Regions from separate parts of the Sporosarcina sp. G11-34 genome, predicted to be linked through region 3. Evidence: riboswitches for the same ligand, from Rfam matches in the RefSeq annotation. Region 3 holds a riboswitch; each other region holds the start of a gene.
What was found. Region 3 has a riboswitch for FMN ahead of ribD (bifunctional diaminohydroxyphosphoribosylaminopyrimidine deaminase/5-amino-6-(5-phosphoribosylamino)uracil reductase RibD). Riboswitches for the same ligand answer to the same signal wherever they lie in the genome.
Positions count from the first base shown of each region.

Region 1: another riboswitch for FMN. It lies ahead of KSU66_RS13445 (ECF transporter S component); the one in region 3 lies ahead of ribD (bifunctional diaminohydroxyphosphoribosylaminopyrimidine deaminase/5-amino-6-(5-phosphoribosylamino)uracil reductase RibD).
Region 2: another riboswitch for FMN. It lies ahead of ribD (bifunctional diaminohydroxyphosphoribosylaminopyrimidine deaminase/5-amino-6-(5-phosphoribosylamino)uracil reductase RibD); the one in region 3 lies ahead of ribD (bifunctional diaminohydroxyphosphoribosylaminopyrimidine deaminase/5-amino-6-(5-phosphoribosylamino)uracil reductase RibD).

Region 1 covers NZ_JAHNZW010000008.1:146,633-157,497, reverse strand. Annotated here, with positions in the region: gene resB (cytochrome c biogenesis protein ResB) at 1-1,067, shown strand, start outside; gene ccsB (c-type cytochrome biogenesis protein CcsB) at 1,064-2,251, shown strand; gene KSU66_RS13465 (response regulator transcription factor) at 2,412-3,131, shown strand; gene KSU66_RS13460 (ATP-binding protein) at 3,124-4,902, shown strand; gene sigX (RNA polymerase sigma factor SigX) at 4,948-5,475, shown strand; gene KSU66_RS13450 (hypothetical protein) at 5,476-6,699, shown strand; FMN riboswitch at 6,777-6,908, shown strand; gene KSU66_RS13445 (ECF transporter S component) at 7,069-7,653, shown strand; gene KSU66_RS13440 (ferredoxin) at 7,697-7,948, opposite strand; gene KSU66_RS13435 (helix-turn-helix domain-containing protein) at 8,067-9,128, shown strand; gene KSU66_RS13430 (RecQ family ATP-dependent DNA helicase) at 9,107-10,543, shown strand; gene KSU66_RS13425 (LysM peptidoglycan-binding domain-containing protein) at 10,623-10,865, shown strand, end outside.
Region 2 covers NZ_JAHNZW010000003.1:181,216-192,080, reverse strand. Annotated here, with positions in the region: gene KSU66_RS05145 (ASCH domain-containing protein) at 1-157, opposite strand, end outside; gene ribH (6,7-dimethyl-8-ribityllumazine synthase) at 330-800, opposite strand; gene KSU66_RS05135 (bifunctional 3,4-dihydroxy-2-butanone-4-phosphate synthase/GTP cyclohydrolase II) at 813-2,006, opposite strand; gene ribE (riboflavin synthase) at 2,021-2,671, opposite strand; gene ribD (bifunctional diaminohydroxyphosphoribosylaminopyrimidine deaminase/5-amino-6-(5-phosphoribosylamino)uracil reductase RibD) at 2,678-3,760, opposite strand; FMN riboswitch at 3,821-3,968, opposite strand; gene KSU66_RS05120 (glutamate-5-semialdehyde dehydrogenase) at 4,312-5,559, opposite strand; gene proB (glutamate 5-kinase) at 5,643-6,743, opposite strand; gene KSU66_RS05110 (OsmC family protein) at 6,879-7,346, opposite strand; gene KSU66_RS05105 (S-ribosylhomocysteine lyase) at 7,602-8,072, opposite strand; gene KSU66_RS05100 (class I SAM-dependent methyltransferase) at 8,086-8,724, opposite strand; gene KSU66_RS05095 (manganese efflux pump MntP) at 8,938-9,525, shown strand; gene KSU66_RS05090 (FixH family protein) at 9,600-10,340, opposite strand; gene KSU66_RS05085 (response regulator transcription factor) at 10,502-10,865, shown strand, end outside.
Region 3 covers NZ_JAHNZW010000009.1:34,785-45,649, reverse strand. Annotated here, with positions in the region: gene KSU66_RS14070 (aconitate hydratase) at 1-1,292, opposite strand, end outside; partial or broken gene KSU66_RS14065 (VOC family protein) at 1,544-1,972, opposite strand; gene KSU66_RS14060 (uracil-DNA glycosylase) at 2,090-2,668, shown strand; gene KSU66_RS14055 (hypothetical protein) at 2,782-3,222, opposite strand; gene KSU66_RS14050 (ASCH domain-containing protein) at 3,234-3,587, opposite strand; gene ribH (6,7-dimethyl-8-ribityllumazine synthase) at 3,716-4,180, opposite strand; gene KSU66_RS14040 (bifunctional 3,4-dihydroxy-2-butanone-4-phosphate synthase/GTP cyclohydrolase II) at 4,193-5,386, opposite strand; gene ribE (riboflavin synthase) at 5,401-6,051, opposite strand; partial or broken gene KSU66_RS14030 (hypothetical protein) at 6,058-6,309, opposite strand; gene ribD (bifunctional diaminohydroxyphosphoribosylaminopyrimidine deaminase/5-amino-6-(5-phosphoribosylamino)uracil reductase RibD) at 6,396-7,139, opposite strand; FMN riboswitch at 7,200-7,346, opposite strand; gene KSU66_RS14020 (glycine betaine ABC transporter substrate-binding protein) at 7,444-8,364, opposite strand; gene KSU66_RS14015 (ABC transporter permease) at 8,361-9,212, opposite strand; gene KSU66_RS14010 (quaternary amine ABC transporter ATP-binding protein) at 9,205-10,467, opposite strand; gene KSU66_RS14005 (GbsR/MarR family transcriptional regulator) at 10,686-10,865, shown strand, end outside.

The sequences.
Region 1 (10,865 bases), on a different contig from region 3:
ATAATGTCAAAATGGAAAATGGGGCTATTCTTGCCGAGAAAAACCGGTTTTCTAGATGGGGTCCATACGTCAACCACACAGGCTTAATTATTTTCCTTTTTGGAATTTTACTACGTGGAATTCCAGGTTTTTATGTGGACGAAACGATGTGGCTTCGCGAAGGAGAAACTCGTGCAATTCCGGGTGCTCCGGGCTATTTTATAGAAAACAAGGAATTTATTCTTGAAAACTATACAAAAGAAGAAGCAGACGAAGTATTCGGGAAAGCACTTGACCGAGTGGGCGTTATTGCGAAAAACTACCAGACAGACGTCGCTTTATACAAAAAAGACGAAAATGATTTGCCAGGACAAGATAGAATGATTCATGAAAAAGATTATTCAATTATTGTAAACAAACCATTAAAATTCGATGGGTATAATGTTTTCCAAATGGATTATCGGTTAGATGAATTAAAATCAATGACTTTCCAACTTACCGAAAAGGCAACGGAAAAGTCACTTGGTGAATTCACTGTAGATCTTATTAATCCAGAAAAGTCCTATGTGCTTGGAAACGAAACAATCGTCGAATTGAAAGATTATTATGCGGATTATGATGGAATTGAAAACGGTGAACCTAAATCGAAATCACCAATCCCGAATAACCCTGCATTTATTTTCAAAATGATTACGCCAGCTAAACCAGACGGTGAAATGAGTTTCGTAGCGATACGTCAAACGCTAGAAACCGAAGAAAATGACTATAAGGTGAACTTCCTTAGCGCAGAAACTCGTGATATTTCGGGCTTAACAATTCGTAAAGATAAGACGTTATATATTTTACTTGTTGGTGGAATTATATTCATGATTGGTGTGTCAATGGGTTCTTATTGGAATCACCGGAGAATATGGATTCAAAAAGGCGAAGACGATGAAGTTTTACTTGCAGGGCATACGAATAAAAACTGGTTCTCATTGAAAAAAGAAATCAATCAAGTGAAAGACTACGCAAACTTGCCAGCGTATGAAGATCGGCAAGATACAGAGTCTAATTCGGATGAGAAGGAAGTGGACAAAACAGAATGACACAACTTGCATCGTTAAGCTCGAATTTACTATTTGTTTCATTTGTTGCATACCTTGTCGCAACGCTATTTTTTGGCGGAGCGGTAAAGGGTGCAAAATCTGAAGCGTCGTATAAAAACAACAAGTGGGGAAAAATGGGGATCATTATCACGACAATAGGATTCCTTACGCATCTTGGCTACTTTGCAACTCGGTGGATGGCGTCGGGACATGCTCCATTAAGTAATATGTTTGAATTTACGACGGCATTTGCAATGATGCTTGTAGGAGCGTTCATTTTACTGTTTTATTTATACAGAACGCCTTCACTTGGATTATTTGCATTGCCAATTGCAATTATTATTATTGGATATGCAAGCATGTTTCCTACGGAAATCACGCCACTTATTCCAGCACTTAAAAGTTACTGGTTGTGGGTTCATGTGAGCACGGCGGCACTTGGTGAGGCTATCCTTGCAATTAGTGCGGTTGCGGGACTTGTATTATTACTGAAAAACGTTGACCTGACAAAGAAATCAAAAGAACGCTTTTGGTTGGAGTCGGTTATGTTTACGCTAGTTTTGGTCGTTGGTTTCATTCTGTCATCTTCAGCATTTGCGCTAACGGGGTACGAAGCTGAATTTACTTTCGTTGACAAAAACGAACAAACAGCAAAAATGGTTTATAATTACCCACCGTTATTTGGTATGAATGAGTACGTTGCAGTTACGCCGGATAAAATGACACCTCTTTTTGAAATGCCAGCAATCATTAATGCGAAAACATTAACTACATTTGTTTGGTCAGTTGCAACAGGAATTGTACTTTATCTGCTCATGCGTCTTATTGTACGTCGGCCGATAGCAACATTATTCCAACCGTTTGCTAAAAAGGCAAATACACAATTAATGGACGAAATTGGGTACCGTTCAGTTCTTATCGGTTTCCCGGTCTTCACACTTGGTGCGCTCATCTTCGCAATGATTTGGGCACATGAAGCATGGTCCAGGTTCTGGGGCTGGGATCCAAAGGAAGTATGGGCCCTTATTACATGGCTTTTTTATGCAGCATTCCTTCATTTACGTCTATCACGTGGATGGGAAGGCAAAAAATCAGCTTGGCTTGCGGTAATTGGATTTATCATCATCATGTTCAATCTAATCGCAGTTAACTTGATTATTGCAGGGCTGCATTCATACGCATAAGAAAAGCGTAAGTACCTTTGCCAGCTAGCTTAGTGACAAACTTAAGACAATAACCTAAGACTGCACGGATGTTATCCAACTCCGTGCAGTCTTTTTATTTCAATTTTGTAGGTCCGATTGTACAATGGGTATAGGAACAAGTAGAAAGGGGAAATTTAGAATGGAAGAAAAAGTGACATTACTCGTTGTGGATGACGAAGATAGAATTCGCCGTCTGTTAAATATGTACTTAACACGTGAAGGATATGAGGTCGAAGAAGCTGTGGATGGTGCGGAAGCACTTGAGAAAGCGCTTGCGTATAATTATGATTGTATTTTACTGGATCAAATGATGCCGGAAAAAGATGGTCTTGAAGTGTTAGAAGCACTAAGAGAGCAAAAAAAGATGACGCCGGTTATTATGTTGACCGCAAAAGGGGAAGAATCGGACCGCATTACGGGCTTGGAGTCGGGTGCAGACGATTACATAGTCAAACCGTTTAGTCCTCGTGAAGTTGTTTTACGTGTGAAAGCAATTTTACGAAGATCTGTCGTATTCCCTGGAGCTAATGCATCATCACCGTCAAAAGACTTAGTCGTGTTCCAACAACTTACGATTGACCACGATGCGCATCGTGTAACAGCGGAAGGACAAGAAGTAAACTTAACACCGAAAGAATACGAATTACTATACTTTCTTGCTAAATCACCGGACAAAGTATTTGATAGGGAACAGTTGTTAAAAGAAGTATGGCATTACGAATTTTTTGGAGATCTTCGGACAGTCGATACACATGTCAAACGACTACGTGAAAAACTAAACCGTGTTTCCGAACGTGCAGCAAAAATGATCGTTACAGTTTGGGGTGTCGGATACAAATTCGAGGCTCATAATGAATAGGATATGGAATTCAATCGTCGGGAAGCTATGGGCAACCATATTGCTTCTCGTTACTTTTGTGTTGTTTATTGTAACTGTTTTTTTATTGGAATTTTTGGATAACTTCCACACAGAACAAGCGGAAGATTCACTTGAAAGAGAAGCATTCACGATTTCAAAAATTGTCTGGCAATATGATGGTCAACATTCAATGTCCCCTATCATTCAAGACATTCTTGATGATGAGACGAACGCACTTATAGTAAATGAAGCCGGTGAGATTACCCATAGTTTTCATAATGGATTACATAAAGAAGAAATTCAGAAGAAAGTACTTTCAGAGCCCGCATTTCAATCTATATCTTCTTCAGGCAAACCGATATTCAAAGAAATGATTTTGCCATCAATTACTGACAAAGATGTAATGGGGAAATATATGGTTCTTGCAGAGCCATTTGAAGGAGACACAGGAATAAAAGGAACTGTTTATATTTACCAAAGTCTTGATTCGATCCATCGGACGACTAATCGAACAACATCCATTGTATTTTTATCTGCATTTATAGCATTCATACTAACGACGATTTTTGCATTTTTCTTATCCACTCGAATCACTTCTCCATTAAGGGAAATGCGCCTCGCTGCTTTCGAGTTATCAAAAGGGAATTTCGATACGAAGTTACCAGCTTTACAAAACGATGAAATCGGGCAACTGGCGACTGCATTTAATCAGATGGGAAGACAACTCAAATATCATGTCGAGTTAATAAGTCAGGAAAAAGAGCAACTTTCAAGTATTCTAACATCTATGACGGATGCGGTTATCACTTTCAACCGAGATTACACAATTTTGCTAAGCAATCCGCAAGCAGAAAAACTACTTCAAAATTGGTATTTTAAAAATGATGCAAAAGAACAAACGATACCACCGGAGTTGTATCATATGTTAGATCATGTCTTGACATTTTCAGAGGAAGTTGAAGATGAACTTGAAATCAGCGGTCAATTTTACAATATCTCAATTAGCCCATTGTATAGCGGCAGTAGTATTCGAGGTGCCGTAGCCGTACTACGTGATATGACAGCACAGCATCAGCTTGATAAGCTGAGGTCCGATTTCATAGCTAACGTGTCACATGAACTGCGCACGCCAATTTCGATGCTGCAAGGGTATAGTGAAGCGATTATTGATGGTGTACCGTCAAACGACGAAGAACGTAATGAAATGGTGCAAATTATTCATGATGAATCGAAAAGAATGAGTCGACTTGTCACAGATTTGCTCGACCTAGCTCGAATGGAATCCGGACATATGAGGCTTTATAAAGATTCGTTATCGATGATTCCATTTCTTGAACGGGTCGTCACTAAATTCACGCAAACGGCTAGGGATTCGGATGTTTCGTTATCTTTCGACTTTAAAAAAGATGATGAAATCTTTTTAAATGCGGATGAAGATCGATTGGAACAAGTATTTACAAATCTAATTGATAATGCGATACGCCATACACCCGAATCAGGTTCTGTAACTCTACGTATCGAAAAGTATATAGATACGTGTGAAATCATTGTTTCTGATACGGGTTCCGGTATTCCAGAAGGTGATTTACCGTTTATTTTTGAAAGGTTTTATAAAGCCGATAAAGCGCGAACAAGAGGTAAAGGCGGAACGGGTCTTGGACTAGCGATTGCTAAAAATATTATCGATTCGCATGACGGAATGATTTCTGCCGAAAGAGGGGTTGAAGGGGGAACAATCTTCAAATGTACGCTACCTCTTGAAAAAGTGTAACTGTTTGAAGAGAGACACGACTAATACAATGAACGGGGGGATTTCATGGACGACTCCGTTTTCCACCGGCTTTATGAGCAGTACCACCAAGATGTGTTTAAGTTCCTTATTTACTTGACTAGGAACCGAGATCACGCCGAGGATCTCTCGCATGAAGTGTATGTGAGGGTACTAAGAGCATATGCTGGTTTTGAAGGGAAGAGTTCTGAAAAGACATGGCTTTTTTCAATAGCGAAAAACGTCGCAATCGATCATTTCAGAAAAAGTTCAGTTCGAAAAAAGCATCTTTACGATAAATTCGATTGGGAAAAAAGTGAACTCGTGTCTACGGGAATTTTGCCCGATGAAATGGCAATTATGAGCGAAGAAATGAGAGAGTTGTTGAAAGAACTCGATATGTGTACGGGTGATCAGAAAATGGTCATCGTCATGCGTTACTTCCATGACTTATCTATTGCTGAAACCGCTGAAGTGCTTGACTGGACAGAAGGAAAAGTCAAAACAACACAGCATAGGGCCATTAAATCTTTACAGAAAAAAATGAATGCTCTTCCGGCAGAAGGGAGAAACTAGATGCCCAATAATAACTGGGATAATCAAAAGATTGAAGAACTACTGAAACAAGCGCCGACTATTCAAGATCATCGCCCCAAGTCAGAAGTATTGGCGAAACTTAAACAAGATGAGCGCTTTCGAAAATTGAATCGTAAAAAAGTCGCTTCTAAATGGATTCCGGCATTTGTTGCTGTTGCGGCACTCCTTCTGCTAAGTGTGCTTCTTCCGTCAATGCTGCGTGGGAACGAGGCGAAAATGGATCGGGCAAGTGAGGATAGTGATCTAACAATTACGCGAAACGTCGAAGTCGGGGATTCTTCCAAGGCTGCAAACGAGAATGGTACCGCGATTTCGGATGTTTACGAGGAAAGCGCAAAGGAGTCCTCTTTAGTTTTAGCAAGTAAAAATAATGCTAGCCACATACTTCTTCCGGGTCACCTCGATAGGATGCGGGCATTCCGCATAGGTCTGACTACGGATGCGAATGTTATACCTGTTACATTTCTTATTTCGGAACAACAGATTATTGCAGATTTTCCTGAAGGGGAACCGAGTACTGTTGAACTATACAATATGTATGCGACAGAAATTCCAGAGGAAGAGCTTGGGTTTGATGATTATCATCCGTATAAAGGTAAGTTGACGTTGAAAGACAGTATAATTAGTCATATAGTCCCTGAAGGTCATAACTACGATTTATCCCCTGCTGCATTGGGCGTATACGAAAAGTCAGTCGATGAAACGTTTATTGATTATGACAAGTTTAAAACAGTCGATGACAATGGAGAACTTGTGAATTTTGGTTATGTTGGATTGATGGAAGTGAAAGAGTTATATAAAGGAAAAAGACCTTTACCATATTATAAGTATGTCATGCCTTCGGGGGAAACGTATCTTACACCGGATGGCGGTACTTATTTTGCCACTGTTGAAGAAGCGCTCGTCGCTATGAAGAAAGCGCCAAACGACATGGTTGAAGTGCTTGTCCCCGAACAAACGAATTATGAAGTCCGTGTTGCCGATGGAGTTGCCATCGTCAGCTTTAAAGAAATATTGGATTTATCGCAAATGAATCCAACAGATGCATTGGCAATGATTGAAGGGTTTATGTTGACAGCCCAAAACTACCATATGGTTACGAAGCTCGAAAACGTTCAACAATCGGAGTTTGGCAATTATAATTTAACAGCTAATTTACCAGAACCAGTAGCTGTCAATCCGTATTATTTAACCGGAAATTGAAGTTGAAAGTGTTTTGTAAACAATCAAGTTTACAAAACACTTTTTTTATTATATGATGGGTTCGTAACATAATATTGATTCATCTTCGGGGCAGGGTGTAATTCCCGACCGGCGGTAATGGAAATTGATTTTCCGAGCCCGCGAGCTGCAAGGCTGATTCTGGTGTGATTCCGGAGCCGACAGTAAAGTCTGGATGGGAGAAGGTGAAGGTGCGGTCTTCTATTTGTGTTGTCCACAAAGAGGATGCTTATTTAAGTGTACCTTTCCAACTCCTTAGAGCTTTTTAGCTTTGGGGAGTTTTTTGTCGACATATATAGAGTGGCTAGCCTTTCCTCTTTTGAAGTGAATCGCAAAAGGAGAGAGGAACAATTGAAAAATATTAAATTAAGAAAAATGCTTGTCATCGCAATGCTAGGAAGTATGGCAACAATCTTAATGCAATTCAATTTCCCGTTACCAGCTATACCAGGATTCCTGAAATTTGATTTTGGTGAAATACCTGCAGTATTGGCTATTTTAACGATGGGACCCGTTGCTGGAATTACCGTTGAGGTTATTAAAAACGTCTTGCATTGGTTCTTCACAGGAAGTCCGACAGGCGTTCCGGTAGGAGAAATTGCGAACTTAGTAACTGGAATTTTATTTATTTTACCAATCTACTTTATTTTCAATAAATACCGTAGTAATAAAGGTCTTGCTAGCGGACTAATCGTTGGAACGCTATCTATGGCTATCGGTATGAGCTTCTTGAATTATGTCGTATTCTTACCAATGTACACATATTTCTTGAATATGCCAGCTACAACTGGTGACGCGCTCTATACAATGATTATTTTAGGAATCTTACCATTCAATCTTATAAAAGGTATTATTATTATGGTAATTTCATTACTCCTTTACAATAGTATGAAACAGTGGATTGCTAAACAACGTTCTGAATTAATGGCCAAATAAAAAAGATCGTTTCCGGGATTTCTCGGAAACGATCTTTTTCTATTTAGTCTTCATATTTTAGTGCGTCGCCGTCGAACGGGGCGTCTGCAACTTTTATGGAATCAGTTGGACAACCATCGAATGCGTCCTCCAAGTCTTCTGACAGTTCTTCTGGAACTTGGGCAGTACCCATGTTATCATCTAGGATAACGAAAGCGATTCCGTCATCGTCATAATCGTAAATGTCAGGCGCCGCGGCCCCACAAGCACCACATGCAATGCACGTATCCTGATCAACGATTGTATATTTAGGCATGGTTAAGTCTCTCCTCTTCTTTACGTACAACACAATTTGTCTTCGATATCATTCTAAAGATGTTTCCAAAAGTTTTCAACATAAAAACACTTTTTTTAGAACGGGGGAATGCAAACAAGTGAAACTCTCATCAATACTATTGTCAATTATCAGCAGAATGGACGGGGAACGTACTATTTATGCTGGATTACACTTGTTACGTGGAAAGCGTTCGGGACAAACTTTGTCAGACGTGGAATACTATAACTTGAAAGCTTTCTTTGGGATATTGCCCAAACTAAAAATCGAATTATACGACGAAGCAGCTGGAGTATTGATAAATTCCGGTTATTTGTCAATTACAGAACATTCACTTGTAGTGTTGACAGAAAAAGGACGGTCCTTTGCAACGACTCTACCGACATATTATTTTAATGGGTGGGATTACAGAGGAAATGAAATGATTTTTTACGCTAGATTGTCATTATTTGTGCAGACGATCTCCAATTTTAGACTAGGCGAAAAGTCATTTATGCCTATTGAAAAAGATTATGAAATCCAAACATTTGTAAAATCACTTGTTCACGGGCAACCTATTCATGAGCCTTCTTTTTCTCTTCAATTCATGAAAGAACTTTCCCGTTGTATTGAAAAGAGTAAAATGACAGATATACAAAAAACAATTTTAACCCATCGGTTAGTAGGCGGTGGGTTAACAGGCTGGACATGGAATCAGTTAGCTGACAGTTTGAAACTTAGTATGGACTCTATCCGCCTATTATTTGTAGAAAGCATTCATAGGTTACTTGTTGCAATTGAAACGTCAACTGATGCGCCATTTTTGCGAAAAATGACTAAAGATATCAAAGTTTCATCTTACTTAACTTTATCAGCTATGCAAACAAAAAATATGTTTGACAACGGACTGTCCATGAATGACATAGCGACACTACGAAAGTTGAAAATGAGCACAATTGAAGATCATTTTGTCGAGCTATCTATAAATGACGCGGCATTTCCATTAGATAAATTTGTGTCGGGAAATGATATACAAAATGTGTTAAAAAAAGCAGATGAGTTGGCAACAAAAAGATTGCGTCTATTGAAAGATGAGTTTGAACATCTCACCTATTTTCAATTGCGTCTTATTTTAGGTGCACAGTCGAAAGGAGAAGCAACGTGGATATCCATAAAATCTTAAAAGACAGATTTGGTTTTGAACATTTTAGGCCGGGTCAAGAAGGCGTCATTCGGGATGTTATTACTGGAAACGATACGATTGCTATTTTACCGACTGGATTGGGGAAGTCGCTCTGTTATCAATTGCCGGCTTATGCTTCGAGTGGGACTGTTTTGATCATTTCGCCGCTTGTTTCATTAATGGAGGACCAAGTTGCAAATATGAAAAGAAACGGTGAAAAGTATGTTATTGCCTTAAATTCATTTCTTTCATTTAAAGAAAAAAATCGAGTTTTGGAGGACCTGGCAATATATAAGTTCATTTTTATTTCACCTGAAATGTTGTTACAGCCGATGACTTCTAATAAATTAAAATACATTCAACTGTCACTAATCGTTATAGATGAAGCCCATTGTATTTCGCAATGGGGCTTCGATTTCAGACCAGATTATTTACGCATAGGTGAATTTTTAGAGCAACCTAATCGTCCGAATGTACTCGCGCTTACAGCTACCGCAGACGAAAAAGTAGTTAAGGATATCGTTCGCTATTTAAATTTAAAAAGCCCATCGATTCATAGGCATTCATTGGACCGACCCAATATTACATTTTCTATTATGAAGATGGAGTCGCAAAACGCGAAAACCGCTTGGATTAAAGAACGAATTCAAGGAACAATTGGGCCCGGAATCATTTATGTTTCTTCAAGAAAACGTGCGGATGAACTGACTTCCTACTTATTGGATGAAGGCGTATTAGTCGCTTCTTATCATGCAGGAATGGAACCGACTGACCGCGCATTTATACAGGAACAATTTATAAATGGTGAAATTCAATGGATATGTGCAACTAATGCTTTTGGAATGGGCATACATAAAAACGATATAAGACAAATCATTCATGAGCATTTTTCTTCTACGATTGCTGGATATATTCAAGAAGTGGGTAGAGCAGGGAGGGACGGGGAGCAATCGGCAGCCACATTGCTTTACGCACCTGATGATGAAAGAAAAACTCGATTTATCATTCAAGAGGATATGCCGCACGAAGAAGAAGTTAGAACGTATACTGCTCTTATAGCGAATAAAACAGCAAGTGAAGAAGCGGCTACAATGGCAGGGCTTAGTGAAACTGGAAAACGAGTTCTTGATTATTACTTGGAGCGAATGCAATTGGAAAGTACTGTGCATCGACTAAAAGAGATTGCAAATGAGAAAGAAAAACAATTGCAACAGATGCTTCACATTATCCATTCGGATAGATGTATTAGAAAAAATATTATGTCTTATTTTGATGAGGAACTAATAGATCGACCAAATGCTTGCTGCTCGGCTTGCGGGTTTTCCCTCCCTAATTGGATAGTAGATACTAAAATGAAAAGTTATAACAGACAACCCGAAAAATGGTTGGATAGACTTATAGGCCTTCTAGGCTAAGAAGTGTGTTGTCATTTACTTTTGCGACAAAATTCGTCATAATGAATAGAAAGGTAACATGCGATAGGAGAATCATATAATGAGAAAAGATGATTATCGAGTTAAATTTGAAGAGCATAGACAAGAAATAAGTTTAGAAGACGGTAGTAGTCTACCTTCTCGTGCTGAATTGCACCGAAATGTGCGTAAACCGAAAAAGAAATCTAGTAATGTTATCATTAATGTCATACTTGCACTTTTTACACTGATTCCAGTGGGTATATTGATTTATGTCCTTTCGGATTTTTATATTCCAGATAACAATACATCGGCAAACGTAGGA
Region 2 (10,865 bases), on a different contig from region 3:
CCAGCACCATTATTTCACCAAGATCTGCATACACGCCATTACGTCTCGTTGCAGTTTTTTCACCACTTAGCACCTTCGCTACATCTGCTTTTATCGTAACTAGTTTTTCAATCGTACATGTTTTTTCTGGTAGTTCTACATTTTTTTGCTTACTCATTATTATCCCCCGTTTCAATTCTTACTCACCCTCCATTATAACGTTTACTAGGAACCTTTGCGAGTAATCTAATCATTTTATACTTGGTATGCTGGATGTATAGATGAAATCGAAACCAAATGAAAAGGATGCCTCCACTTCGTAATGAAAGCGGGGCATCCTTTTTTTATTTTTATTCTGAAATCTGTTTCAATAAATTCGCCATTTCAATTGCAGCAGTACCTGCATCCCAGCCTTTATTTCCGGCTTTCGTTCCAGCGCGTTCGATAGCTTGTTCAATCGTGTCTGTCGTCAAGACACCAAAAATTACGGGAATGCCTTCTTGCATATTGATGGCCGAGACGCCTTTGGCAACTTCACTGCACACAAAGTCGAAATGCGGTGTTGCTCCGCGGATGACCGTCCCTAACGTAATAACAGCATCGTATTTTCCGCTAGCTGCCATTTTCTTTGCGACAAGCGGAATTTCATAAGCCCCTGGAACCCAAGCAACATCGACGTCACTGCTCTCTACACCGTGGCGACGTAGTGCATCTTCTGCACCGCCTAATAATTTCCCCGTTATAAATTCGTTGAACCTTGCAACAACAATACCTACTTTAAGTCCTGATCCTACTAAATGTCCTTCGTATATTGTTCCCATTACAATTCCCCCTTAACTATGCAGCAAGTGCCCTAGTTTACTTTTTTTAGTTTCCATATAGATTCGGTTTTCTTCTTTTACTGGCATTTCAATTGGAAGTCGCTTTGTTATTTCAAGTCCATGTCCTGCAAGTCCCGCAATTTTTCTTGGGTTGTTTGTCAATAAATGAATCGTTTTGATTCCAAGTTCACGTAAAATTTCCGCACCGATACCATATTCACGTAAATCATCGGCAAATCCTAACTTCAAATTCGCTTCTACTGTGTCATACCCTTCTTCTTGCAACTTATAGGCTTTCATCTTATTCACAAGCCCAATGCCCCGACCTTCTTGGCGCATGTATAACAGTACACCAGTACCTGCGTCTTCAATTTGCGCAAGTGCAGCATGTAATTGAGGGCCGCAATCGCATCGACTTGAGCCGAAAACATCGCCCGTTAAGCATTCCGAATGTACTCGAACAAGGACATTTTCTGTTTCCGAAACATCACCTTTTACAAGTGCGATATGTTCACGTCCTGTCAGTTTTTCAACAAATGCAACTGCTTTAAACTCTCCAAACTCTGTCGGAAGATTAATATCAACAATCCGTTCGACAAGTTTTTCCGTTCTACGGCGATAAGCAATCAATTCTTGAATCGTTAAAATGACAAGATCCAATCGTTCAGCAAGTACTTTTAACTCTGGCCCCCTCGCCATTGTTCCGTCGCTATTCATAATTTCACAAATAACACCGACAGGTTCTGATCCCGCAAGTCTTGCAAGATCAACAGCCGCTTCGGTATGACCGGCCCGTTTTAACACTCCGCCCGCTTTCGCAATCAATGGAAAGATATGACCCGGTCTTCTAAAGTCAGATGCTTCCGCGTCTTTTCCTAACATTCCTAAAATGGTGTCAGACCGCTCGAATGCAGATATGCCTGTATGGCAAGACGCATGATCGATGCTAATTGTGAATGCGGTACCGTATGAATCACTATTATCTTCGGTCATTAACTTCAAATCGAGTTGAACAGCTTTTTCTTCTTCGACTGGCACGCAAATAAGTCCGCGACCTTCGGCTGCCATAAAGTTGATCATTTCGGGTGTTGCAAATTCAGCGAGTGCAACAAAGTCTCCTTCATTTTCGCGATCTTCATCATCTACTACGATAATCGCTTTCCCTTTTTTCAGTTCCTCAATTGCTTTTTCTGCGGTTGTATACATATTAGTCACCCTTCTTAGTTGAGAAATCCATTTGCAGTGAGTGTATCCATAGTCAACCCGCCACTTTGTTTTTCTACTTTTTTGGATATAAGACGTTCCATATATTTCGCTAGCATATCGCATTCGACGTTGACTTTATCGCCCATTCGTTTTTTTCCAAGTACTGAATCTTCTTGTGTCACCGGAATAAGAGATATGATAAACCCTTTCTCAGTCACACCAAAAACGGTAAGCGATGTTCCATCAACAGTAACCGAGCCTTTCTCGATAAAGTAATTTAAGAATTCAGAAGCGATATGAATTTCCATATAAATCGCATTTTCTTTCTGCTGAATCGAAACAATTTTCCCCGTGCCATCGACATGTCCACTTACAAAGTGTCCGCCGAATCGGCCATTTGCGGCCATTGCGCGTTCTAAATTTACGAAACTTCCCGTGCGTAATTCATGAAGCGTTGTCGCTTTTACTGTTTCAGGCATAACATCCGCTGTAAATTGGGATTGTGAATGACTAGAGACAGTTAGACAAACGCCGTTTACAGAAATGCTATCGCCTTTATTGACGTCACTAAGTACTTTCGTGCATTTGATGTTAAGTTGAAGTGAAGTCTTTCCTGGTGTAACAGATGAAACCGTACCAATTTCTTCTACAATTCCAGTAAACAAATTAAATTACTCCTCCTTTATAAACTCGGCATGTAATCGAATATCTTCACCGAATTTCTGTATATCTATAATACGAAGTAATTCACTTTCTTCCATATTGTTCCGTTGAGTATCCATAAATAAAGACGTACCATTGCCAATTAGTTTGGGAGCCATATACAAATACAGTTCATCTGCTAGGCCTTCGTTAATGAAGCTAGAATGAACTTGGCTGCCGCCTTCAACAAATAACGTCATAATTCCTTTAGTTGCTAGGCGACGTAATACTTCTTCTAAAAAATCTACTTCTTCAGAAATCGACTCAATTGTAACAAGTGGATATTCTGAAAAAACCGGTTCTTTTTTTGCGGAATCGAGTGTGAAAATGATTGTTTCTACAGCACCGTCTGTAATGACGTTAGCTGTTTTAGGTGTCCGGAGACGCCTGTCTAAAATAATACGAATTGGATTCTTTCCACCAAGGGGCAATCGGGTGGTTAGGAAAGGGTTATCTTGAAGTACGGTTTGTACGCCGACCAAAATTGCGTCATGGGTATGGCGGAGGTGATGGACATCGGTTCTTGATGCAACTGATGTAATCCATTTGCTGTCCCCAGTCTGCGTTGAAAGTCTACCGTCAAGTGTTGAGGCGGCTTTCAAGGTGACGTATGGTTTACCGTGTTTAATAAAATGAAAAAATGCTCGGTTTAACTGCTCTGCCTCTTCTTTTAAAATGCCGGTAAAAACTTCAATTCCAGCAGCTTTAAGAAGCTCTATTCCTTTGCCATTAACGGCTGGGAACGGATCAATAGACGCGATAAAAACACGGCGGATTCCTGTGGAGATCACAAGTTCCGTACAAGGTGCTGTTTTACCTGTATGAGCGCAAGGTTCGAGTGTGACGTAAAGGTCTGCACCTTTCGCTTCTGAGCCTGCCATCGTCAATGCATGCACTTCAGCATGAGGAGTCCCCGCTTTTAAGTGCGCACCTGTTCCGATAATCTGGCCATCTTTTACACAAACCGCACCGACTAGTGGATTCGGTGACGTTTGACCTTCTGCACTACGCGCCAAATCAAGAGCAATTTTCATATAATATTCATGAGTCATGGCCATTCCTCCTTTCAACAAACGAAAAGACAGAGTGGACCGAACATAGTACGTATAACTAAACAACTTCTCCCATCCAGACTATAACTGTCGGTCCTGGAATTTCACCAGCTCCACCGTCTTTCAAAAAGAAAGAACGGGTCACGGACTTACGAGCAATCGCTCGATCACCGTCGGTAAGGAATTTCACCTTGCCCCGAAGAGTTTTTTTATACGTACTGATTTCAATTTATCACATTACTTCGATTAAATCAAAAAAGTTTTATTATTTCTCCATATACAAAACTAAAAGTGTATACTCACCATCTTCACCCGTAAACTAATAGTACAATTTAGTTCCACCTTTATTTCCTTGTAATGCAAAAGTTTCTGCACCAAGCTCAATCGTTTCAAATTCATATCCATTTGATAGACCAACATGATTGAACCAATTACAAGTTGAAAGTTAAATTCACGTAAAGTTTTCAAAAATTTATTTTATAAGTTTCAAAAAACAAAAAAACGCCAAACCGAATGGCAATCGGTTTGGCATTTTTATATACTGTACTATTTTATTGGCGAATTTGTCCGTTTCCTTGAATAACAAATTTACTAGATGTCAGTGCTTCTAATCCCATAGGTCCTCTTGCATGAAGTTTTTGGGTACTAATGCCGATTTCTGCACCGTACCCAAATTCAAATCCATCTGTAAAACGAGTTGAGGCATTATGATATACTGCTGCCGCGTCTACTTTACTTAAAAATATTGCTGCATTGTTATCATCATTCGTTACAATAGACTCCGAATGCTTCGTCCCATATTTATTAATATGAGCGACTGCCTCATCTACACTCTTCACTACTTTTACACTGACAGCTAATCCTAAATACTCTGTAGACCAAGCTTCTTCAGTAGCTAGTTTTACGTAATCAGACGCCGCACTTACCGTTTCGTCGCCGAAAACGTCAACAGCATTTTTCTGAAGGACAGAAATAAGTTCTTTTCCATGTTTTGTGAACCATTTTTCATCGACAACAATCGATTCAATTGCATTACAGACAGACGGGCGTTGTAATTTAGCATTCAACACAATTTGAGTAGCCATTTCCAGCTCCGCTGTTTCATCGATGAATACATGACAGTTCCCAGCTCCCGTTTCTAATACAGGCACCGTTGACTCACGAACAACTGTGTCAATTAAATTCTTACCACCACGCGGAATCAGTACATCTAAATATTCTTTTAGTGTAAATAATTCCTTTGCCGTTTCTCTACTCGTATCTTCAATAAGCTGTACCGCGTCGACTGGAATTGTGCTCTTTTCAAGTGCTTTATGAATCGATTCAATAAGCGCTTGGTTTGAATATTTAGCCGAAGAACTTCCTCTTAAAATGGCAGCATTCCCCGTTTTCAAAGAAAGCGTTGCTGCATCAATTGTTACGTTTGGACGTGCTTCATAAATCATGCCGATAACGCCCAGTGGAACACGTTTTTTATTAATGACCAATCCATTTTCTTTCGTAATCGATTCAATCGTTTCCCCAACTGGATCTTTTAGTTGAACTAATAATTGTATGGCATCAGACATGTCTTGAATTCGCTTGTCATTTAGCATAATACGGTCAAGTACTTCGTCTGTCAGCCCATTTTCTTTTCCTGCTTGAAGATCCTTTTTATTTTCACTTAAAATATACGTTTCGTCTAATAGTAATTGTTCTGCAATTAGAATAAGTGCATCATTTTTTTCTTTCGTTGTAATCGTAACTAATTGGGAACTTACTACTTTTGCTTTCCGACCTTTAAGTTGAACTTCACTTATTGTATCTACATTACCCATCTATATTTCCTCCCTTTTTTCCTATCTCTAAGGCACCTTCGATGAATTTCACATATATTTTTTCATTATATTCTTACCCATTTGTCCCGATGAATGACCTCGACTTGGGTTGCCCCTGCTCGCCTTCCACGTTCTTCACTACGTTTTCCTATGACGTCGGCTAGGTCGGTCGAAGAATACGTTACTTCACCTTTTCCAATCAACCCATTCATACCAAAAACCTCAACAACATCACCTTTTTGAAAGCTGCCTTGGACTTTAAAAATACCCGCTGGCAATAAATTTTTGCTATTAAATAGGATAGCCTCTTCGGCACCTTGATCGACGTAAATTTTCCCCGATGACTCTGAATGCATCGCAATCCATTGTTGACTGATATTAATATTATTTCGGGTTTTATTGGAAATATATGTGCCGTCACCGTTACCTTCCAAAATTTCAATCAACTTATTTGTACCGCTTCCGCGCCCGATGAAGACAGGTACGCCTACAGATAAAGCGGTTTTCGCTGCCAATAATTTCGATTTCATGCCGCCAGTTCCAACCTTTGAACCCGTCCCTTTTGTAAATCCTAACATCTCATCCGTAATCTCTTCAAGATAATCAAACTTTTTTGCATTTGGATTATCACGGGGATTTGCATCATAAAGTCCATTGATATCTGTTAAAATAATGAGCTGATCCGCACGTATAAATCCACTAACCAATGATGACAACATATCATTATCTCCAAAAGTCAATTCTCTCACAGATACCGTGTCATTCTCATTAATAATGGGTAACATTCTGCGTTCCAATAGTTCCATAATTGTTGCATACGCATTTCTGTATCGTTCTCGGTTCGTAAAATCGTCTCGAGTCAACAAAATTTGTGCAGGCATAATGGAAAACTCGCTGAACTTATCAATGTAAGATTGTATAAGTAAACCTTGCCCAACTGCCGCCGCCGCTTGCCGACCTTTTAATGTAATCGGTCTTGAGCCGTATCCCAATTTCGCAAAACCCGCTGCAACTGCACCCGAAGAAACTAACAATACTTCATGCCCAGCCTCGCGAAGAGCCGCTACGGCATGTATATGATCATCAAACATTACTTGATCAATTTCACCTTGAGCATTTGTTAATGAACTGCTCCCAATTTTTACAACGATACGCTTTTTCTTCATTTTGCATTTCCCCTATATATGGTGTATTTATTATTATATCCGTTTATCTCATAAGTAGTATTTTACTATAAAGGAAAGGAAAAAGAAAGTCATTTGTGACTAATTATAAATACAACTGTATATTTATTCATTAGATTAGACTAATTCATTTTTATTTTTCCCTATTTCGACTGTCACTTCTAATTCCACTTTAACATTACCTTGAATCGCACGGCTAATCATACACGTTGACTCTGCTTTCTCAGCTAGTCGTTGTGCAAGCCCTATATCCCTTCTAGTTGCAGAAGACTTCAATACTATCATGGGCTTATGAATAATACGTTTATATGTAATGATGCCTTTTGTTACATCAACAATACCAACAGACTCCATCGTGAGTGCTTCTTTTTCGAGTCCACTTCGTTCCATGATTGCGGCCAATGTAATGATATAACAAGTAGCAGCGGCTCCCAGAAGCATTTCATCTGGATTCGTTCCTACCCCAGGCCCGTCCATTTCAGGCGGGATTGATACTTCTGTTTTTAAATTTCCTGACTTAATTGTTCCAACATCATTTCGTAAACCGGGCCACTCTGCTTTTAAATGGAAATAATGTTCCGCCATTCAAATCCACTCCTTTTTGAAGTGCTTATTTATCCATTATACCTTTTTTAGTGACTTATATGTGTTTGTTGCTCCTATGCGAAAAGAGCAAACCATGGATTGGCTTGCTCTACGAATTATCTTCCTTATTCCCCCGCCCAAGTTTAGATACTCGAGTTTCGCAAGAAATACGACAATTGCTTGGAGTCCGAATATGGCTAATTGCAACAACGGGCGTGTTTCCAACTAATTCTTGTACATTGCCGAACACATTCATTACGCTTCCTTAGCATATACTTGGCGCCATTCAGCTTTTTTCGAAAGCATATTTTTCGCAAGTTCCTTTGCACCTTCTAAACTGTGGCTTGCAGCCCACCCACATTGTACTTCGTTGCATGCCGGCACCTCGGTTGCCACAACCACGTCTTCCAATGTTTTTTCTAAAATGCTAAGTACTTCATCATAATCATCATGATTTATAAGAGATAAATAAAACCCCGTTTGGCAACCCATTGGGCTAATATCTACAATTTGATCCGAATGATTTCGAATATTTTCCGCCATTAGATGCTCAATTGAATGCAAGGCCGGCATTTTCATAAACTCTTTATTCGGTTGTGTAAAACGGAGATCATATTTGTACACTTCATCACCGAATGATCCTTTTTTAGTACCTGCTAAACGCACATATGGTGCGGCTACTTTTGTATGATCTAAGTTAAAGCTTTCGACGTTCATTTTCTCCATTTATATCTCTCCCCTATTGTTTAGTTGCGTCCATGAGCCAAACATAATCATTAAGTTGCTTAAAGGTAACTTCAAATCCCGCTTTTATAAATAAATTCATAAGTGCGGATACCGTTGTATAATATTCTCGTTCCAAATCATCTGCGACATTGTGATAACCCCTTGCACGTTCTTTCTTGATTTGCGCTCTTTTTGCTTCTTCCGTAGCAAATAAGGTATCCGCAAAGATAATCTTTCCGTGCGCGGGTAAAATTCCCGCATATCGCTTCAGCGCAACTCCTTTTTCCTTATCTGTTAAATGGTGAAATACGTATGTGCTCACTATCGAATCAATTTGGACTCCGTCTAATTCAAAATCTAATAAATCACCGTCTATTACTTTAATAGACGGAAAACGATTAGCCGTCATTTGGCGCATCTTGTTATTCGGTTCGATTCCAGTAACATCGTGTCCCTGTTCTAACAACTTTTCAGTTAGGTTTCCAGTGCCTGTTCCAAATTCGAGAACTGCTCCATAAGCAGATGTCGCCACTTGCAATAAGATATCCCCATAACCTTCAAACACATCTCGATATTCCGGTTCTTCTCCCGCCACAGATGTTTCGTATGAATCAATCCATTCATCAAAAATATCGACAAATTCACGTCCCATTTCAACACTCCTTTTAACAAATATACTATTCCAACAGGTTTAGTGCGAATTAGGCGTAACACCATATTTATATCACATTACTAAACGAAATACTATATTTTTTTAGATATAGGTCGTATTTATCTTTCTTTTAATTTCCCTTACGCCTACACTCGGGTTCCTCTCCGTTCATATATATAGATGATTGACAAACGATTGCAGGAGGAAATAGACATGCAATGGTTAACCATATTGTTAATAGGTGTTGCGGCCAACATCGATAATTTAGGTATTAGTGTTTCCTTTGGACTGAAATCAAATCGGATTCCACTCCTATCCAATTTGCTAATTTCCTTTATCTCTATGCTATGTGCGTTTTTTTCCATAACCGCAGGAAGCTATTTATCCGATTATTTCTCACAGTCTATCGCCAACTTTATAGGTGGCTCCCTTATTATCGGACTTGGTGTATGGTGTATAGCCACTTCTCCTGTTTTCACAAAAGGGGACTTACCCCAAAAACAAACTTCCTGCCGCCCTATATCTCCAGGAATAGAGAAAATAAAATCAATTACTTGGAAAGAATCTATTTTTTTAGGCTTCATACTTGCATTAAACTGCTTAACGATTGGTTTCGGTGCTGGAGTCACTGGAGTCCCTCCACTTTTCACTTCACTCTCAATTGGTATATTTTCCGTTATTTCCATTTCACTTGGAATAATAGTGGGCAATAAAATCGGACACACAGTTCTGGGAAGATACTTAAATACCATTGCGGGACTTTTGCTGATAATTATAGGCATCTATGAAATGATGAATTGACTTTTCGAGCTATGCCCGTTAAACACAAAAGGAACCTTCTCAATCACACATCGAGAAAGTTCCTTTTGGTTTCCTTATTTTACGACTTCAATCAAGTGTTCTTCATGCTCATGCAATTCAGCATCGTCTTCCACGTGAATCACAATATGAAATGTCTCATCTTTGGCAAACACATGCACAGCTTTATATTCGCCCGAGGGGGATTCTTCAGCATTCACCCAATCACGGTTATCTGAATCGCTTTCCGTCCAAATTTCGTAACGCACTTTTACATTTTCCAACGGATTGCCGTCAAGTTGCAAATGTACAATGAGTTCTGCTTCGTCATTCACTTTCACAACATCTAGTTCAACGAAGTCCATAGAAAATCCTTCTGTCTTATGATCATGACCCTCGACTTCTTCGTAATCTCCACCATTACCGACTGTAACCGTCTTTGTTGGCATTGTATGCATATTTCTTGCCGTCACATGCACTTGAATATGGAATAGCCCATCGTGATCAAATGTAGTTTCAGCAGAATAGATTCCCTCTTTTTCGTTGATTGAATCCACCATTATGCTTTCTGTTTTTTTGCCTTCTTCCCATATTTCAAATTCCACGAGTGACGCATCCTCAACTTTTTCTTCGCCTTGTGTAACAAGCGACTCCATTTTTATTGTTTCACTAACGTCGGCCGCCTCAGGTACTGTTAATTCTACTGCAATCGGTAAGATGACTACATCTTCTTCCTCAACTTTTTCTTCATCTTTACTGCATGCTGCCATTACTCCAAGTACAAGTATAAATAAAAACATTAAAAACTTTCTTTTCATTTCGATTCCTCCAGATTCTTATTACTTAACCAATACCCTTAAGTTCAGTATGATTATAACAAACGATTAAGAACTATTTATGAAGTAGAATCGTTTCACATAAATTTCTTATCTGTAAGCGATAATATATAAGCTATGTTAAGAAGAAACGAGGTATTGCCATGAGTCGATTTACAGTGATGATTATAGACGATGAACATCAAATGAGAGAACTTGTCAGGACTTTTCTAGAAACGGATGGATATACCGTCATCGAAGCAACTGATGGTATACACGCGCTATCATTAATTAATAAAATGCCTCCGGACCTTTTAATTGTTGATGTCATGATGCCTTATATGGACGGATTTACATTCGCCAAAGAAGTCAAGAAATCACATGATATCCCTCTTATTTTCTTGTCTGCTAAAGGAGAAGAATGGGATAAAGTTCATGGGCTTAAACTTGGGGGCGATGACTATATCGTCAAACCATTTCTCCCCGCTGAATTACTAGCAAGAGTAGAGTCCGTATTACGACGAACGT
Region 3 (10,865 bases):
TCGATTGTAGGATTTTTTATTTCCTTCACTCGCGGCGCTTTTGGTCCAAGTGTTCTTGGATCTGTTATCACGCCAGTTAATACTGACGCTGCAGCTGTCTCTGTACCACTTAGGAATACACTATCTTCGATTGTTCCTGAACGTCCAGGGAAGTTTCGAGGCGTAGTTCGTAAGCTATTTCGACCTGTCGCAGGCGCTTGGCCCATACCGATGCAGCCGTTACACCCAGCTTGATGCAATCGTCCGCCAGCTTGGATAAAACTTGCGATATGTCCTTCTTGTAATAAATCCGTTAACATTTGACGCGAAGTTGGATTAATATCAAAAGACACCCCCTCCGCAATTTGTTTCCCTTTCACAATTTCTGCAGCAATTGCAAAGTCATGATAACCTGGATTTGCCGATGAACCAATATACGATTGATAAATTGGCGTCCCCGCAATTTCTGAAACCGGTACGACATTACCCGGACTTGTTGGTTTCGCAACGAGCGGCACAACTTCTGATAAGTTGATTTCTTCATTAACATCATACGTTGCACCTTTATCTGCTTTTAATTCGGTCCAATCATTTACTCGCCCTTGTTCTTTTAAATAGCGTTTAATTTCCCCATCAGCTGGAAATACCGTACTTGTTGCGCCTAACTCAGCACCCATATTTGCAATGACATGACGGTCCATAGCACTTAAGTTTTTAAGGCCCGGTCCATAATATTCGATAACTCTTCCGACTCCGCCTGTAACATCATGCCTACGTAGCAGTTCTAATATAACGTCTTTTGCGCTTACCCACTCTTGAAGCTCACCCGTTAACTTAATGCCCCATACTTCAGGCATGCGTAAATAAAACGGTTCGCCCGCAATCGCTAAAGCGACATCAAGTCCGCCCGCGCCCATGGCTAGCATCCCCATACTGCCATTTGCACACGTATGACTATCGGATCCAAGAAGTGTTTTCCCTGGCTTCGCCAAGCGTTGCATATGAACAGGATGGCTCACACCATTACCTGGTTTACTATAATATAATCCGAATCTCTGGGATGCACTTTGTAAAAACAGATGGTCGTCCGCATTTTTACTGTCAGTTTGGACGAGGTTATGGTCTACGTACTGCGCCGATGCTTCTGTTTTCGCAACATCTAATCCCATCGCTTCAAGTTCCAACATCACCATTGTTCCAGTGGCATCTTGTGTTAGCGTTTGGTCAATTTTTAATGCAATTTCTGACCCAGGAATCATTCCACCGAATACAAGATGATTTCCAATTAACTTTTGTGTACAATTTAATGGCAAATAAATTCCTCCTGATAAAGTATTGGTAATCTTTCACATGACAGAGCCCCACTATTTTAAACGCACTTACTAATTACGCGTTTTTTATCTCCCTCTTCAACTTACTTCTATAGTACTCATAATATTCCGAACTACCTTAAGCCTATAATTTTTGCTCCACTACTTCTAACTAACGCAGTAGTAATAAAAATGAACATAAAAAAAGAACATGGGATTTTCCAATAGAAAATTCCACGTTCTTTATATATTAATTATTTATCCGTTTTCAAATCTTCATGACTTAGTTGCCACTCAATTCCAAACTTGTCCGTTAGGCTACCACAGCATTTACTCCAAAAAGTTTCTTGAAGATCCACACCTACAGTACCGCCTTCTTTTAATTTGCTAAATACAGATTTTATTTTATCAACATCATCACTAACTACCGTAAGTCTTATGTTATTCCCTTGAACAAATGGCCAGCCTGGAAATACATCCGAAAACATGACATTGCTTCCACTAATATTTAAACGCGTGTGCATAACCAAATCCTTTGCATCTTCTGGAAGCGCATATTCCGGATTTGGCAACGCATCCCCCAAAGTCAATATTTCGGGTTTTTACGTTTCGAAAACATGCGCATAAAACCCGACAGCATTAAGACAATTTCCATTAAAATTCAAATAAACATTAATAGCCATTTACTTCACTCCCTACTTAATGCTTTCTTACACTATATAATTCAGCTTTAATAAATCATATATTCAGTTTAAATGGAAACAATAAGAATGCCTAATAAATTCAGGGAGATGATGACCATGCTCAATTTTTGTACAGACATTTGGCCCGAGGATCTGACACCAGAGGATGTTAAAGATTGTAAGGAATGTGGACTATATAAACATGGAACACCGATGGTATGGGGCGAAGGCTGTTCCGAAGCGCCAATTATGATTATTCTAGATAATCCCGGCGCTCGTGAGGACCGAGAAGGGAATCCATTTGTTTGTGGAACGCGGCAAACCTTACATCAAACGACCCATGATGTAGGCTTAAAAATGGCCGATTTGTACGTCACTTTTATCCTAAAAAGAAAACCTGTGCGCGCTTATGAAAAAGAGCAAGTACGCGAAATCTGTATGAACCATTTACATAAACAGATTGCGACAAAAAAACCTTCCCTCATCGTTTGCCTAGGAAATGTAGCCGTCCAATCCTATTTTCAAAATCCCGATGTTGATGTGAAGTCCTTGCGCGGCTCATGGCACGAAGTTGGGGGAATCCAGACAGCCGTCGCTTACCACCCCCTTGCAATTCGCCGTCGTCCAAACCTACAATCTTTATTCTTAGAGGATTGGAAGTTTATAGCTGATCATTATCATAATTTAAAACACTAATATTTATTTCGTTCAAAAAATCATTATTAGTTTATATTCCAGGAATGCAAAAAAAGATGTGCATTATTAAAATGCACATCTTTTACTATGTAAGATTATTTTCAACATGGGCGTTACCAAAAATTCGGTTTGAGAACCATAAGCCAAAGCATAATTAGCATAAGACCAATGTATATCCATGAGGTCTTGTTCAATCGATTCAGCATCTTACGTTTACTCGTCCCCGGACTATTAAAGACACGGAGAACCCTTGTAAAACCAGTTGCTAGGAAAACCGCTGACACACCCATTACGATTACGGTCATCACAACCCAAGACGTATACCACGGCCAAGGGCCAACTAATAGTAAAATAATTCCTGAGATGACCAGAACATGACCTGCATGCATAACAAGCCGAATGATAACGTTGATTACAGACAAGTATGCCCCTTCAATGTCTCTTCCAACGCCACGCAACCGCTTAATGATCGGCATTAATATAAATAATGGACCAATTGACAGCATTGCACTGACGACATGTATAAAAACCATCGTACCATAGAAATCTGGCATCATTTAGATAATCATTTCTGGGCCAGGCTAAACTCGTGTACCCACACACTCATTGTCGGTAACCATGGCATATTGGGATGTATTGATAAAATCGATTGTTTATATTCCTCTAAAGTATCGAATCCTTCTTGCTTCGCGTGCTCATCGGTCATTTCTCCAAGTGTTTGTTTGTATAGTGCATCTACTCTAACTTCTTGTCCTTCAATTACCACAACTTCTCCCGGATAAGCGTATACTCCGTTTCTTCGTGTTGAAGTTTTCTCACTCTTTAACACCTTTGCAACATCTTCTTTAATCGTAACTAGACGTTCAATTGAACACGTTTTCTCTGGATATTCTGCATTTGTTTGGTTGTTCATTATTATCCCTCACTTCAAATATTTGCTCTACTTCCTATTATAACTATCTTTAACTGTTTTCGCTAGAACTCCGATTTATTTAGAATAAAAAAAAGAGACTACACACGCCAATATTTCGTGTGTAGCCCTGATAATTAAAACTGCTTTAATAAATTCGCCATTTCAATTGCCGCTGCGCCTGCATCCCAGCCTTTGTTTCCAGCTTTCGTACCCGCACGCTCAATTGCCTGTTCGATTGTGTCCGTTGTAAGAACACCGAAAATAACGGGTATGCCTTCTTGCATATTAATCGCTGAAACACCCTTGGCCACTTCACTACATACATAGTCGAAATGGGGTGTAGCCCCTCGAATGACAGTTCCAAGCGTAATCACAGCATCATATTTCCCCGAAGCCGCCATCTTCTTTGCAACGAGCGGAATTTCATAAGCTCCTGGTACCCAAGCAATTTCGACATTAGTTGCACTAACACCGTGGCGTCGTAATGCATCTTCTGCACCGCTCAATAACTTACCAGTAATAAATTCATTAAATCTTGCTACTACAATTCCTATTTTCAAATCCGTTCCAACTAAATGTCCTTCATAAACCTTGCTCATTTAATTTCCCCCTCAACTGTGCAATAAATGCCCCAGTTTATTTTTCTTTGTGTCCATATAGGTTTTATTTTCAACTTTTACGGGCATTTCAATTTGAATTCTTTCAGTTACTTCCAAACCGTATCCTGCTAATCCTGCAATTTTACGCGGATTATTTGTCAGAAGGTGAATAGAACTTAACCCAAGGTCCCGTAAAATCTGTGCACCAATCCCATAATCACGTAGATCATCCGCAAACCCTAGTTTTTCATTTGCTTCAACTGTGTCGTATCCTTCTTCCTGTAACTTGTAAGCTTTCATTTTATTAACAAGACCTATGCCGCGTCCTTCTTGACGCATATACAGAAGGACGCCTGTTCCGGCTTCTTCAATTTGAGCGAGTGCGGCCTGTAGCTGCGGACCACAATCACAGCGGCTCGAACTGAAAACATCGCCCGTTAAACATTCTGAATGCACACGAACTAATACGTTTTCAGCACCTTCAATTTCACCTTTTACTAAAGCGATATGTTCTTGTCCTGTTAACTTTTCTACATAGGTGACTGCCTTGAATAGACCAAAATCAGTCGGTAGCTGAACATCGACGATTCGCTGAACTATTTTATCATTTTGTCGACGATAAGCAATTAGTTCTTCGATCGTTAAAATGACGAGGTCAAATCTTTCCGCAATTTCCTTTAGCTGACTACCTCTAGCCATCGTTCCATCGTCATTCATAATTTCACATATAACGCCGACTGGTTCCGCTCCTGCAAGCATAGCAAGGTCGACAGCAGCCTCTGTATGCCCTGTACGTTTCAAAACACCACCGGCCTTCGCTATTAACGGGAATATATGGCCAGGTCTAATAAAATCAGTTGCTTCCGCATCGTTCCCAAGCATTTTTAATACAGTTTCTGAGCGTTCAAATGCAGAAATCCCCGTATGAGCATCCGCATGATCAATGCTAATTGTGAAAGCTGTACCAAAGGAATCTGTATTATCATCTGTCATTAATTTCAAATCTAACTGGGCTGCTTTTTGCTCGTCAATCGGTACGCAAATAAGTCCGCGTCCTTCTGTCGCCATGAAATTGATCACTTCTGGGGTTGCAAATTCACCAAGGGCGACAAAATCGCCTTCATTTTCACGGTCCTCGTCATCTACGACGATAATTACTTTTCCCTTTTTTAGTTCTTCTATCGCTTTTCCCGCTGTTGTGTACAAACCCATTCGCCTCCTCAGTCTAGGAACCCGCTTGCGGCTAGTGTATCCATAGATAGCCCGCCCATCGGATTCACTTTCTCCGTTGTTAATAGCCGTTCGATATATTTCGCGAGCATATCGCATTCTACATTTACTTTGTCGCCAGTTCGTTTACGACCGATGACCGAATCGTCTTGTGTCACGGGAATTAATGAAATCGTAAACCCATAATCTGTTACACCAAACACTGTAAGCGATGTCCCGTCTACTGTGACGGACCCCTTTAGGATGAAGTACTTAAGTAGTTCAGGCGCAATCTTTATATCCATATAAATCGCATTTTCTTTTTGTTGAACTGAAATAATTTCACCTGTACCATCGACATGGCCACTGACAAAATGACCACCAAAACGACCATTCGCAGCCATTGCTCGCTCTAAGTTAACTGTACTGCCTGAACGGAGCGCATGAAGTGTTGTCGCTTTAACAGTTTCTGGCATAACATCTGCAGTAAAATGACGGGCTGAAAAGTCAGCTACAGTGAGACAAACACCATTAACCGAAATGCTGTCCCCCTTACTCACATCACTAAGCACTTTTGTACAGCTAATCGCAAGTTGTAGCGAAGTTGCACCTTGCGTAACGGCCGAAACTGTCCCAATTTCTTCTACAATTCCTGTAAACAAAATGTGTCATTCCTCCTTGAGAAACTTTACGTAAAGTCGAATATACTCTCCGATTTTATGTACATCGATGAATCTAAGCAATTCGCTTTCTGCCATTAAGTGCCTTGTTTCGTCCATAAATAAAGAAGTTAGCTTGTCTATCAGCTGTGGCGCCATGAATAAATAAAGCTCATCTGCAAGTTTTGCATTGATGAAACTTGTTTGAACACAACGACCGTTCTCGACAATTAACGTCAAAATCCCTTTATTCGCAAGACGTGTTAAATGTTCTTCTTAAAAATCTACTTCTCCAGAAATCAACTTTACTATAACAAGTGGATAAGCTAAAAAAGCCGGTTCTATTATCATAGAATCGCGTGTAAAAATGATTGGTTCCACAGCTCCATCAATAATGACAGCTGCTGTTTAAGGCGCCCTGAGATGCCTGTCTTACTAATTCGTATTGGATTCTTTCCACCATGGGGCAATCGGGTGGTGAGGAAAGGATTATCATGAAGCACGGTTTGTACGCTGACCAAAATAGCATCGTGGGTATGGCGGAGGTGATGGACATCGATTCTTAATGCTGTCGATGTAATCCATTTGCTGTCCCCAGTTTGCGTTGATAGACTACCGTTATGAGTTGCGGCAGCTTTCAAGGTAACGTATGGTTTCCCGTGTTTGACAGTTTGAAAAAATGCTCGACTTAACTGCTCTGCCTCTTCTTGTAATATACCGGTGATTATTTCTGTTCCGGCAACTTTTAGAAGTTCAATTCCCTTCCCGTTAACGGAAGGAAACCGATCGATGGACGAGATGATTACACGGCGGATTTCACTTGAAATAATTAATACTGTGCAATGATTGGTTTCTCTTTTATGCACACATGGTTCAAGTGTTACGTAAAGGTCAGCACCCTTAGTTTCCGTTCCCGCCGTTCTCAGTGCATGCACTTCAGCATGGGCTGTCCTAGCCTTTAAGTGCGCACCTGTCCTGATAATTCGACCTTCTTTTACACAAATAGCGCCGACAAAAGGATTTGGTGAAGTTTGACCTTCTTCGCTACGTGCAAGATTGAGAGAGAGTTTCATATCGTTTTTAGGTTCCATAAAAATTCTCCCTTTTCATATAAGAAAAGGGCAGAGCCTACAAGCATAGCACGTCTATCCAAACAACTTCTCCCATCCAGACTTTAACTGTCGGTGCTAGATTTACACTAGCTCCACCGCCTTCCTAAAAGGAAGGGCGGGTCACGGACTTACGAGCCATGCTCGATCACCGTCGGTAAGGAGTTTCACCTTGCCCCGAAGAGTTTGTATTCAACGTACTCTGTTAAACTTACCACACTTAAAAATTATAATCAAAAAAAGACGCAGTCCATTAAAACGGAACTGCGTCTTTCCACATACTCTATTATTCTTTCAAGTCTTCAATCGAGTCAATGTCCATATAACTTGGAACGACTAAACCGATTTTAACACCTGTCATATTAGTTCCTAAATCTTCGATATCACCTTCAAATTTATCAACATACGTTTTGTGTGTAATTGGTAACCACGCAGCAAGTGATGCGTCTGCACTGCCATCAGCAATTGCTGTAAATAATGGACCTGCTTCAACTTGTACCAATGTAACCTTATAACCAACTTGCTCAAGAACAAGCTTCATAACATTATGGCTCGCAATTTCACTATCCCATGCAACATATGCTAGTTTGATTTCGTCGCCATCTACTTCAGCTACACCATCAGTCCACTCTGCAACTTTATCTTCATTTGCATCAACCCAAGTTTGCGCTGCAACTTCTTCTTTTTCACCGTCTTGAATAGCAATCATTACTTCACCCATATCATCTTCAGACCAGTTGAAGTTAGATAAAATCGTGTGTGCTTCTGGTAAATCATCTGCTAATCCTACACGTCCAATTGTATGGATTTCTTCTTCTCCACCATACGAACCCTTTGGATCTTCAAGGTATTTCAAATCAAATTTTGCGAATTTCCAGTGTGGTGTCCAACCAGTAACGATAATCGGTTCTTCATTTTCATATGCTTTTTTCAAAGATGCTGTCATCGCTGCACCAGAACCTGTTGTAACTGACCATTCATCTAACTCGTAATCTACAATAGCTCGATCAGTCGCTTCCATAATCCCTGCGCCTGGATCGACTCCTGTAATTTTGTAGTCAAGTGCCTCACCAACCGCTTCTTTAGTTGGTGTATCTGGTGTATCTACAGCACCTTCGTCTTTCTCATTATCGCTACCACATGCAGCAAGTCCTACAGCTAGTAAAGCTACTGCGCCAAGACCTAATACTTTTTTCTTAATACTCATTTTGTTTTTCCTCCTTGTTTTCTAGCTCCGGCATGTTGTGTAATTCTGTCCAAGATAATCGCTACGATTACGATGGCTACACCTGTTTCAACGCCGACACCTGTTTTCAATTGTGTTACTGCTCTGTAAACTTCTGCACCTAGTCCTGGTGCACCTACCATTGAAGCTATTACAACCATTGACAATGACAGCATAATACTTTGGTTGACACCTGCCATAATCGTTGGTTTCGCAAGCGGTATTTGAATTTTGCTTAACCGCTGCCAAGTTGTTGACCCAAATGCTTCTGTCGCTTCAATTAAGTCTTCAGGTACTTGTTGAATCCCTAACATTGTTAGTCGAATTGTTGGCGGCATTGAGAAAATAACCGATGCAACAACCCCTGGAACAACTCCAATATTGAAGAAGAATATTGCTGGAATCAAGTAGACGAATGCTGGCATTGTCTGCATGAGATCCAATATCGGGTTAATAACTTTTCTTGCTGCTGCTTGTTGTGAAGCCCAAATCCCAATCGGAACGCCTATTGCTATGGCGAAAACAACTGAGGTCAGTACAAGTGCAAGCATTTGTAACATTGGATACCAATAGCCTAAATAATCAATGAAGAGGAACCCGACCAATGTGAAAATCCCGATATTTCTACTAGATATCCACCATGCAAGCAAGGCAAAAATAATTGCAAGCAATATTGAAGGAATGACCGCCATGCCATTTACAGATCCTTCAACAATTGTTTCTAGTAATACTGCAATTCCATCAAAAACTGTACTAAACGTAGTAACAAGCCAATCTACACCATTATCAATCCAATCAGCAAATGGAATTCGAGGTAAAAGTTTATCCATCTATCTTCACCTCCGAAGTCATTTCATCCATAGAATCGACAATCCCATTTTCGTTAATAAACTGATTATTACCAGCTAGTGCACCAATGAGCGCCCCGCGGATAATAATCCCTTGCAGTCGATTTTTTACATCCACGACTGCAACTGGTATTGTTGCAGTTGAAACCATATCAAACAAATCCGTAAGTATACTATCTTCTGGAATTGTAAGCACATCAGTAATAAGTACATCTTCTAGCTTCAGATTTTTTTCAGTTGCAGTAACTGCATCTTGGGCTTTAACGGCTCCAAGCAAGCGGCCACGTTTATCCACAACATAAATAGATGAAATACGAAGCGTCTTCATAAGTCTAAGCGCAACTCTAGGACCACGGTCAATTTGCACCGTATCGGCTCTCTTCATAATGTGTGCTGCTGTTAACACTTTAGATAAGTCGACGTCTTCAACAAACTTTTCAACATATTCATTGGACGGATTCATTAGTATTTCTTCCGGGGTACCAATTTGAACGATTTCCCCGTCCTTCATTAACGCGATTCTGTCGCCAATTCTTAATGCTTCATCTAAATCATGCGTTATAAAGATAATTGTTTTTCTCATATCATCATGTAACTGTAGTAACTCATCTTGCATATCTTTTCTAATAAGTGGGTCAAGTGCGCTAAATGCTTCATCCATTAACAATATATCTGGATCATTAGCAAGTGCTCTTGCTAATCCCACACGCTGTTGCATTCCACCACTCAATTGCGATGGTAACTGATCTTCATACCCTGCAAGTCCAACTAACTTTAAGGACTCCACTGCTTTTGCCTGTCGCTCTTCTTTAGGAATGCCTTGAATCTCTAAGCCGTATTCCGTATTGGAGAGGATACTCTTATGAGGGAACAGTGCGAAGTTTTGAAAAACCATCCCAATCTTCTTGCGGCGAACTTCTCGAAGTTGCTCCTTGTTCATGCGAACGATGTCTTCACCATCAAGCAAAATATGGCCAGACGTTGGGTCTATTAATCTATTCAGTAGTCTAACGAGCGTCGACTTACCACTTCCAGATAACCCCATTATTACAAATATTTCACCATCATATACGTCAAATGATGCGTTCTTTACACCGACTGTCGCGCCGGTAGCTTTTAGTACTTCTTCTTTCGACTTACCTTCTCCAAGCAGTTGTGCCGCTCGTTTAGTGTTTCTACCGAAAATTTTCGAAGCATCTTTCACTTCGATCTTTTTCTTGGTAACTTGTTCAGTCATACTTACACTCCCTACAATCTCTAAATTTCCGAATGTCTATTAGTATAGCTGTAATCTATTTGCAATACAACAGTTTCCCCTAATTTCATTGGATATACAGTTTAAACTGTACGAACTTTGATTTGTAAAAGTTGCTTTTCTAAAATAAATGTACTACGCTATAGTAAATTAAGTAGTTTAAGCTTGCATAAAGCCCTTAGCTACAAGGAGTTGCGTAAATGAAAGGAAACGAAAGACTGGAAATTGCTCGTAAACGAATCGTTGAATCCATAGCTCAGAACATACACTTGTACGGCCTTCCAACTTCTGCCGGAAGACAATATGGTGTGATGTTTTTCCAAGACCGTCCGTTAACACTAGATGACATGTCAGAAAAACTTGGCATGAGTAAAACGAGT